Regions from separate parts of the Desulfonauticus submarinus genome, predicted to be linked through region 2. Evidence: riboswitches for the same ligand, from Rfam matches in the RefSeq annotation. Region 2 holds a riboswitch; the other holds the start of a gene.

Region 1 (5,158 bases), on a different contig from region 2:
TAACTTCATCTTCTTCATTTTTTGCCACAAAAGATATTATATTTCTCTCTTCTAGATGTTCTTTTAGTATTTCTGGATAATAAAAAGACGTTTTTGTGTAGGTGTATCTATATGTATGATAGGCGAGTTTAGTAATTTTATAAGAGTCATCTGGGATAGCTACACTAATATTAAATTTTGATTTTTCTTTATTGTTAGATTCAATATAAGATTTTTTTGTTCGAGGAATGTTAAAATTTGATATTTTTTTATCTAAAATTGTTTGCCAACCATCATTGCCACAATTAATAAATTCGAAATTGTCTGTAAGTTTTTTAATAAGAAAAAATTTTAGCCCATCTATAGAGTTTTCTGGATTTTCTGGTGTATATTGAGGAATATTTTTTTCATCAATAGGTATTCCTTTATTTTTTAAAATAACTTGAATTAGTTGTTTATCTTTTTTTATTTTAACTTTAACTTCAAATAATTCTTTTTCATCAGAGGGAAAATTTTCAATAATATGCTCAGCAGCTTCTTCAACTGCTAAAGTTAATTCATTTTTTTCTTTTTCATTTGCTCCATAGAATTCACAAATAGAAAAAATAAAATTTCTAATTATTGGTATTGCTTCAATTTGATAAATCGTTCTTAAGTTCATAATTATTACTATACTGTTTTTAAAAATAAGAGAGAATATTATATTTCTTTTGTTTAATTAATGTCAATAAATTTATTTATTAGGGATATTTTAAAAATTTGAAGTTTTTTGGACAATTTTTAAAAATTATAATATGTTAAAAACTATATTATAAAAAAATGTGTGGCCTCGATAATAAAAGATAGTAGAGAAGAAATATTGAGAACAAGGACTATTTTGTTTTTGGGATATAAAATGTCCTTGTTCTCTTATTTGCTTTATTTATATTTTTCTCTGAGCATTTTAGCAGCAGAGACCATATTTTTAAGAGAGGCAAGGGTTTCTGGCCATTCTCTTGTTTTTAATCCACAATCTGGATTTACCCAGAGTTTTTCTTTGGGTATTACTTTTAAAGCTAGTTCTAGAAGTTCTTTTATTTCTTCTATGCTTGGTACTCTAGGACTGTGAATATCATAAATCCCAGGACCTATTTCATTCGGATAATTGAATTCCTTAAAAACTTCTAAAAGCTCCATTTTGCTTCTACTTGCCTCTATACTGATGACATCTGCATCCATTTTAGCAATCCATTCTATTATATCTTCAAAATCACTATAACACATATGGGTATGTATTTGTGTTTCATCTTTTACGCCAGAGGTTGCTAACTTAAAGGCATTTATTGCCCAAGATAGATATTCTGACCATTTGTTTTGTTTTAAAGGCAATCCTTCTCTTAAAGCAGGTTCGTCTATTTGAATAACTTTAATATTGGCTTTTTCTAAGTCTTTTACTTCTTCTCGTATGGCCAAAGCAAGTTGAAAAGCAGTATCTTTGCGAGGTTGATCATCTCTAACAAAACTCCAACAGAGCATAGTAATAGGACCTGTAAGCATTCCTTTGACAGGCTTTGTGGTTTTAGATTGAGCATAGGTAATCCATTCTATTGTCATGGGAGAGGGTCTTTCTATGTCTCCATAGATAATAGGTGGTTTAACACATCTAGTTCCATAACTTTGCACCCATCCATTTTCTGTGGAGCAATATCCTTTTAATTGTTGTCCAAAATATTCTACCATATCATTTCGTTCGGGCTCACCATGAACAAAAACATCTAGTCCAAGTTCTTCTTGTCTTTGGATTACTTCATCTATAAATTTTTTTATTTTTTGTTTATATTCTTGTTCATTTAACTCTCCTTTTTTATATAAAAGACGGGTTTTTCTAATTTCTGGTGTTTGAGGGAATGATCCAATAGTAGTGGTTGGGAATAATGGTAAATTAAGGATAGAGCGCTGTTTTTTATTTCTTTCTTTATAGGAACTTTGTCGTTGAAACATTTTGGTATTAATTTGACTTAATTTATCTTGGATGTTTGTGATAGTTCGTAATGTGCTTTTTTGTCTAGAGTCTATTGTTTTTTGATTTTCTTCTAAAATTTTTGATACATCCTTTCCCTCTAAAGCCTGTTTTAAAATTTTTAATTCTTCACATTTTTGTTTGGCAAAAGACATCCATGATTTTAATTCTAAAGATAATTTTTTTTCATATTCTAAATCAATAGGAACATGTAATAAAGAACAAGATGTAGATAACATAATTCTTTCTATATCTAAGGATTTACTAGACAAAATATTTTTTATATCATCTAATATTTTATTTAAATTTGCTTTCCAAATATTTCTACCATTGATGATACCTAGGGATAAAAAAGTGTTTTTAAATTCATGTAAGTAATTGAGTTGTTTTTTGCCTCTAATTAAATCTAAGTGTAATCCATCTATAGGAAGAGATAACACAGTATCTTTATTGTCTAAGATATCTTCAAAGTATGTTGCTAATAAGATTTTATTGTTAGAAGGAAGATGTTTTTTTATTTTTTTATAGGCCTTGATAAATAATTCTTTGATCTTAGATGGAAGATTTAAGACAAGAATTGGTTCATCAATTTGAATCCACTCACAATACGGTGATATTTTAATAAGTAATTCAATATAGATATCTATTATCGGATCTATTAAACTCCATTTATCAAAATTTTTATCCTGAGATTTTCCAAGATAAAGATAAGTAAGAGGGCCTATAAGAATAGGTTTTAGATTAGCAAAACCACTATTTTTAGCCTCTTTTAATTCAACAATTATTTTATTACTGTTGAGAGAGAATTGTTGCCCTTTATAAAATTCAGGAACTATGTAATGATAATTAGTATCAAACCATTTAGTCATTTCCATGGCTTTAGCATTTTGAGTGCCTCTAGCCATGGCAAAGTAAGTATCCATTTCTGATTTTGTAGAAGAAGTTTGAAATCTTTTTGGTATTGCACCCAAAGTCATACTCATATCTAGTACTTGATCATAATAGGAAAAATCTCCTACTGTAATAAAATCAAAGTTCATTTCTTTTTGTAAGTATAAATTTTGTTGTCGAATATTTTTTCCTGTCTGTTCAAGTTGTTCTAGAGAAATGTTGCCTTTCCAATATGCTTCTATTGCCTTTTTAAGTTCTCTTTGGGCACCAATGCGTGGTAACCCCAATACATGTGTGTACATTTGGGTCCTCCTTTTTATTTTTTTGTTTTAGTATATCGTAAAATTTTTAAATCTGCCAACTTTATTTTAAAAAATAAAAAAGCCCATTCCTTATTACAGGAATGGGCTTTTACGCATAATAGAATAGCAGTGGCCTTTTATTTTAGGCCCTCTCCTATTCTTCACCCATCCCCGCGGGGTGAGAATAGACGCGTTAATCCAGGACGTCTTCTGGCTTCCGACTAGATAAATCTATGTAAACACCCTTCCCAAGATAAAATCTCAGTGGATGTTTACTCTATATATGTCGGTTACAGCAGCGCGTCTGCCACGGATTTTCACCGTGTTCCGTTTCCTGGACGCGTTTATGTGTTTACAGAGTAAACGGGCTTGTATATTGGGAGAGGAATAGGTGTCAAGTTTAAAATTGTTTTTGAATTTAGGAGTATTGTTATGAAAGTTGTTATTGCAGGGGCTACTGGTGATATTGGAAAGGCCGTGGCTAAAGAACTTTTACATCAGGGATATAACTTACTTTTACTTTATAGGAGTGAAGAAAAAAGACAAACTTTAGAACAAGAGTTAGGAACTTTTGGGATAAATTTTTTCTGTATAAAAAATTTTGATTCTCAACAATTTAAAAAAAGTCTTGACGATTTTTTGCCTACAGCCTTTGTAAATGCAATAGGAGATGGATTTTATAATAAAATAGAAAATATTACTGTTGAAGAATTGGATAATTGTTATGAATCAAATTTCAAAGTTCCTTTTTTTATAAGTCAATGCATATTTTCTTTTTTTAAAAAAAATAAGAAAGGACATATTGTATTTATTAACTCAATTTCTGGATTAGAAGGTTTTCCGTATGGAGGGGCATATTGTAGTTTTAAATTTGCTTTGAGAGGATTGGCTGAAGTTATGTATAAAGAAGGTAAACGTTATAACATTAAAATTAGTTCAATATATCCTGGTGTTGTTAATACAAAATTACTAGAGAAGATGCCTTTTAGACCAAAAATAAAAGATTGCCTTGATCCTAAAGACATTGCATTGGCTGTTAAATATATTTTGGAACTACCATATCAAGTTGAAATTAAAGATTTAATTTTAAAAAATACATCTTTGCATTGGATAAAAGTGTCTTCTAATAGAAAAAACAAAGAATAAATTTTATTTTATATTATTTAGTCTGAATATATCTTTTAATATAATAAACAGCACAGTATACGATGGGAGTATCTAAAAGAGCTATAATTACTTTAATTAGATATTGGCCAGCAATGGCTGGTATAATGGGAAAAACTCCATAGAAAGAAATGGTTATAAAGATACAAGTATCTATAAATTGGCTTATTAAAGTGCTTCCATTGTTTCTTAACCATAGGTGTTTACCATTGGTTAAGTGTTTTAGTTTATGAAATATCCATACATCGAGATGTTGACTCACCATATAAGAAGTCCATCCACCTGCAAGCATTCTTGGACCCAACTGGAGAGTAGTTTCATATGCTTTTTGATTTTTCCAAAAAGAAGCTGGTGGAGCGGCAATGGAAATAGTAAAAAATATTACAGAAATTAAAAGTCCTAAAAAACCTATTTTTACTGCAAAACTTGCTTTTTGTTTACCATAAATTTCAGAAATAATATCTGTAAAAACAAAACTAAAAGCGTAAGAAAATACAGTTGCAGAGGCAGCTAAGTTTCCAAATACAGAAATCATTTTAGCTCCTGCTGCATTACTTGCTACTAGTAAGGCAGTATTTAAAGATATTAGTGTTATTAAAATTTTTATATCTTTTTCTGTTAAATGCTGTATCCTCATTTAAATAAGATATAAAAATATTAAGAGTTTTTTGGTTTTAAAAAAAATTATTATATATAGGTTAACATTTTTTGTCAAATTAGAGGCTAGAGATAGATAAGGAAAAGATAAATTTATTTTATTAAAATAAGAGCTCAAGTTTATAGGAATGGTTGGGAAGAAAGAATGTTAAAAAAATAAACTCAT
Region 2 (5,158 bases):
ATCTTTTGGCTTATTTGTAAACCCTTTAATTACTTGTATTTTGGCCCCAATATATCTTTATTATTTTCCTCCTAAATTGGCGAGAAGACAAAAAAAGGAGAGTGTCTTTAAAATTATAGAAAAAAAATTAATTCATTTTGTTTTAAATAATAAGAAAGCTATACTTTGGGGAGCTGTTGGTTTAAGTACTTTATTTTTTCTCTTTATTCCTAAAATAAAAGTAAATAATGATTTACTTGGTTATTTTAAATCTAATTCCGATATTGTGAAGAGGAGCAAGATACTACACAGAGATCTTTCTGGGGCACAAGTATTTTTTTTACGTATTACTTCTGGAGAAAAAGGAACTTTTAAGAAAGTTAAGTTTTTAAAACAAGTAGATGTTGTAGAAAAGATATTAAAAGATATGAAGGCTTTTGATAATGTACTGTCGTTTGTTGATTATTTAAAATTTATTAATAGAGAAATGAACAATGGGAAAAAAGAATTTTTTAAATTGCCAGATAAAGATAATCTGGTTTCTCAATATATTTTACTTTTGCATAGAGATGATATTTCGCGCTATGTTACTTCTGACTTTAGTGAAGTTAATATAGTTGTCAGGCATAATATTTCCTCGTCGTATATTTTAAATAGAGAGTTAAATATATTAAAGAAAAAGATTGAAGAGGTCTTAGATCCACATCTTCATTTTAAAATTACAGGAGAGGGTATTTTAATTAATAAAGCAGCTGATTCTATGGCAAAAGGACAAGTTCAGTCTATTTCTTTTATTTTAGTTGTGGTATTTTTGCTGATGAGTTTACTTTTTGTTAATTTTAAGGCCGGTATAATTTCGTTGGTTCCTAATATTGTACCCATAGTATGGATTTTTGGATTTATGGGCATGTTTGATATTCCTTTAAATGTGGGTACGACTATGATTGCGGCAATTTCTATTGGTATTGCGATAGACGATACAATTCATTTAATGTCGCGTTATAACAAAGAACTTAGAAATGTGCAGGATCAGGCATTAGCTATAGATTTGTGTCTACAAAGTGAGATTCGTCCAGTAATTGCTACTTCTGTTGCGCTGGCATTAGGCTTTGCTATCTTAGGTTTTTCTAATTTTTTACCAGTGGTGTATTTTGGTTTACTTTCTGCCTTAGTTATGTTTTTTGCTGTTGCCAGTGATCTTTTATTAACTCCTTCTGTATTAACTTCTACTCAGTTAATTACTCTTTGGGATCTTATTAAGCAACAAGTTTCTGGCGAAGTCTTAAGGCGTTGTCCTTTGTTCATGGGGTTGAAAAAATGGCAGGTAAAAAGACTTATTTTATTGGGAAGATTGTTAGAATTTTTGCCTAGAGAACCTATTATAAAACAAGAAGATTATGGAGATTCTATGTTTATTTTGCTTCAAGGAGAAGCAGAGGTTTGGACAAAGGGGCAAAACAAGAGGGTTTTGTTGGCTAAATTAAAGGAAGGTGATATTTTTGGAGAAATGGCCTTAGTAAATCCTGGCCCACGTTCTGCTGATGTCATTGCTAGCACAGAGGCCAAGGTGTTAGAATTAAATTTGAAATCTTTTAAGAGAATACAGTTAGTTTCTCCAAGGCTAGCTGCAAAAGTATATTTAAATTTAGCAAAAGTTTTAGGAGTTCGTTTAAAGGATATGGATCGTAGAATGGTGGAGGATAACATATGAAAAAAATTATTTTGTTTTTTTTGTGTTTTTTTATTTTGGGATTATATGTGAATAAAATATACGCAGAAGATGATTTAGATTTACTAAATAGCTTAGATACAGAACTGCAAGAAGAAAATATTAATAAAGATGAAAATTTATTGAATGAATTAGATTTAGATCAAAAAAAAGAAAAAGATAAAGAATGTATATTTAAAGTTTTAGCAAAAAATTTAAGTGGAGATTTTAGGATAAGGTTAGAGCATTTTTGGAGAAAGCCTGACAAAAGAAAAGGGATTGATAGACAGTCAGATATTGGTTCATTATTACTTAATTTTGCTTCGTATTATGTACTAAATAACTTTAGGTTTGATTTTTCTGGATGGTTAGAAGGAGGAAATCAAAAAGATACTTATGCTGGAGTTAGTGAATATTTTCAAGATAGAGATAGAAGGCGACGTTATGCTGAATTAAATGAAATTTATTTAACCTATTCTGCATCAGATTATGATTTAACTGTTGGGAAAAAAATATTTAAAAATGGGATCTCTACTCTTTATTCTCCCGTAGATAGACATTCGCCTAAAGATGGAAATGATCCTATGGATACACAAGATTATGGCTTGTGGCAATTAAAGTTAGATTATTATGTAGAGAATGATTCCATTACCTTTGCTATTCTTCCTGTTTTTCAGACTAGTAAATCTCCTAGTGAATATTCAAGATGGACTGGATCAGTAGTAGAAGATGATAAACAAGTTGATTCAGATTTTTATACGTTGGATGTAGATAAAAATAATACTAGAATAGAAAATGAATATCCTGATGTAGATTTAGAGAATATAGCATATTTTGCTAAAGTTAAAGGTACAAGGGCAGGATGGGATTTATTTTTCTCTACTTATCAAGGGTTAAATCCCTATTATGTGTTAAAAGAGGAACATAGAAATGGAAAAATTTATTATATAAAGAAAAATGTCTTTATAGGGGAATATGCAGGAGGTTTTTCAACTACTTATAAAAAGTGGGAATTTCACGGAGAAGCATTATATAATCATAGTTATAATTCTAAAGATGATAATTATGTAAGTTATGTTTTGGGGTTAACTTATACAATAGATGATTTATTACAAAGTTTAAAATTAAAAAAGATGATTATAACTATTGAATATGGGGGTGAGTTTGTTACTCAAAAACAGAGCGCCAAAGGATATATTAAAAGTTCACAAGAGATGCGTCCTGGTAGAAATGATATATTTTCTTTTGTGCGTTTAGAAATTACAGATAATTGGAATTTGGAGTATACTTCCAATTTTGAGCTTTCCAAAGGAGGAAGAATAAATAGATTGATTTCCGAGTATAAGTTTAAATCTGGTCTTAAATGGAAAGCAGGAGTGGAGTTTTTTAATGGAGGTAAACATAGTTATTATGGGAGATGGCGAAAAAACGATAGGATTTTTACAGAGTTAATTTATCCTTTTTAATGCAAGGAATGTTTATAAATTTTATTCTCTAAATAAAAGGGATTGTTTTTTTAGATTAATTCCCGTAAAATTCTATTTTCTGAAGATAATTTTTCTTCTGGTGCCGCAAGGCTTAATAGGGAATCCCGTGCAATTCGGGAGCGGTCCCGCCGCCGTGAGTTCCAATAACCTTAAACTCCAAGAGTGCCACTGTTCTTTTTTAAGAATGGGAAGGCCGAGTTTAAGGGGAACGAGCCGGAAGACCTGCCAGAAGAAGTCTTTCCTCCTAGATAACGGGGGCTTTATCTAGGAGGCGCTGTATTTTAATCTTTTTAAAAAGCCCCTAAAATTTATATGGAGGGTATTTTATGTTAAAAAAATGTTTAGTATTGGTTTTGGGGCTATGTTTATTTGTAGGCGTTAGTAGTATTTGTTTTGCTTCAAAACACAAACATTCTCCTAAACCAGGAATTTTGCTTGTTGCTTTTGGTACATCTTATCCTGATGGTAAAAGGGCTTATTCTTTTTTTGAAAAAGAGGTTAAAAAGGCATTTCCTGGTATTGAGGTAAGATGGGCCTATACTTCTTCTATTATTCGCCATAAATTAGCTAAAGAGGGGAAAAATATTCCTTCTCCTGTAAAAGCTTTGGCTCAGATGATGAGCGATGGGTTTACTCATGTAGCAGTCCAATCTCTACATACTATACCAGGAGAAGAATATGAATATCTGGAACAGGTAGTAGAAGGGTTTTCTGTAATGCCAAAGGGGTTTACTAAGATTGTTTTAGGGACACCTCTTCTTTATTCTGTTCACGATATTCCTAAGGTAGCAGATGCTTTATTAAAAAATTTACCTAGTTTAAAGAAGGGCTGGGGTATTGCCTTAATGGGGCATGGTACAGAACATAGAGCAAATAGTTATTATGCAGCTTTGCAATATGCGCTTTGGTTAAAAAACAAGAAAGTATTTTTGGGTACAGTAGAAGGCTGGCCTACGATTAGAGAGGTTAAGCAAGAGTTAAAGCAACATAAAATAAAAGATGTTTATTTGATGCCATTTATGTCAGTAGCTGGAGACCATGCTCATAATGATTTGGCAGGAGATGAGTCAGATTCTTGGAAGGGGATTTTAAGTAAGGCTGGATTCAAATGTCATCCTATCCTTAAAGGTACAGGAGAAATGAAGGAAATTGTAGAAATTTGGATTGAGCATTTAAAACACGCTTATGCTAAGTTGGGTTTAAAGTAATAATTTGTTGCTTAGAATAAAGTTAATTGTAAAGAGCAGGCTTGGTACTTGTTTGGAGTTATAAAGTTTATTTAAAGGCCTGCTCTTTCTTTAAAAATGTGGTATCTCAAATAAAGAAAGAGAGTTTTTTTAATGACTAATAGAGGACATTTTTATGCTGTTGGAGTAGGGCCAGGTAGTCCTGACTTACTTACCTTAAGAGCAGTAGATATAATTTCTAAAGCAGATGTGTTAATTTGTCCTGCTTCAGCTAAAAAAAATGAAAGTTTGGCTTTAAATATTATTAAGCCTTGGATAAAGAAACAGAAAATAGAACTTGTTAAATATCCAATGCGCAAAGATGTTGGCGGTACTTGGAATTTGTGGGAGCATGTGGCCAAGAGAGTAAAGAAAGGTTGTGAACAAGGAAAAATTATTGCCCAGATTACATTAGGAGATCCTTTATTTTATAGTACTAGTTGTTATTTATTAACTTCATTAGAAAAAATTTTTCCTAAAAGCCATATTCATGTTGTTCCTGGTATTACAGCTTTTCAAGCGACAGGAGCGAAGTTTGGTTTGCCCTTTGTTTGGCAAGAAGATAGCTTTATGGTTATGCCAGCATCTGATTTACAAAGAATAGAACAGGCTATTTCTTGGTGCGAGACTTTGGTGTTATATAAAGTAGGTAAAGTTTTAAAAGAAGTTCTGTTTTTATTAGATAAATACAACTTGTTCCCTTCTAGTTACTTAGCAGCATACGTAGAACAAGAAGGAGAATATTTAATTTCTAATCT

The links. A riboswitch is a leader RNA that binds a small molecule or an ion and turns the genes downstream of it on or off. The one in region 2 is predicted to bind cobalamin.
Region 1: linked by a shared signal. The riboswitch ahead of metE (5-methyltetrahydropteroyltriglutamate--homocysteine S-methyltransferase) and the one ahead of BLP60_RS03435 (sirohydrochlorin cobaltochelatase) in region 2 are both predicted to bind cobalamin.

What each region holds. Positions count from the first base shown of each region.
Region 1 is NZ_FNIN01000001.1:11,434-16,591, forward strand. It holds gene BLP60_RS00045 (ATP-binding protein) at 1-640, opposite strand, end outside; gene metE (5-methyltetrahydropteroyltriglutamate--homocysteine S-methyltransferase) at 898-3,171, opposite strand; cobalamin riboswitch at 3,355-3,546, opposite strand; gene BLP60_RS00055 (SDR family oxidoreductase) at 3,604-4,317, shown strand; gene BLP60_RS00060 (queuosine precursor transporter) at 4,331-4,972, opposite strand.
Region 2 is NZ_FNIN01000002.1:189,099-194,256, reverse strand. It holds gene BLP60_RS03445 (MMPL family transporter) at 1-1,690, shown strand, start outside; gene BLP60_RS03440 (hypothetical protein) at 1,687-3,153, shown strand; cobalamin riboswitch at 3,235-3,418, shown strand; gene BLP60_RS03435 (sirohydrochlorin cobaltochelatase) at 3,501-4,382, shown strand; gene cobI (precorrin-2 C(20)-methyltransferase) at 4,515-5,158, shown strand, end outside.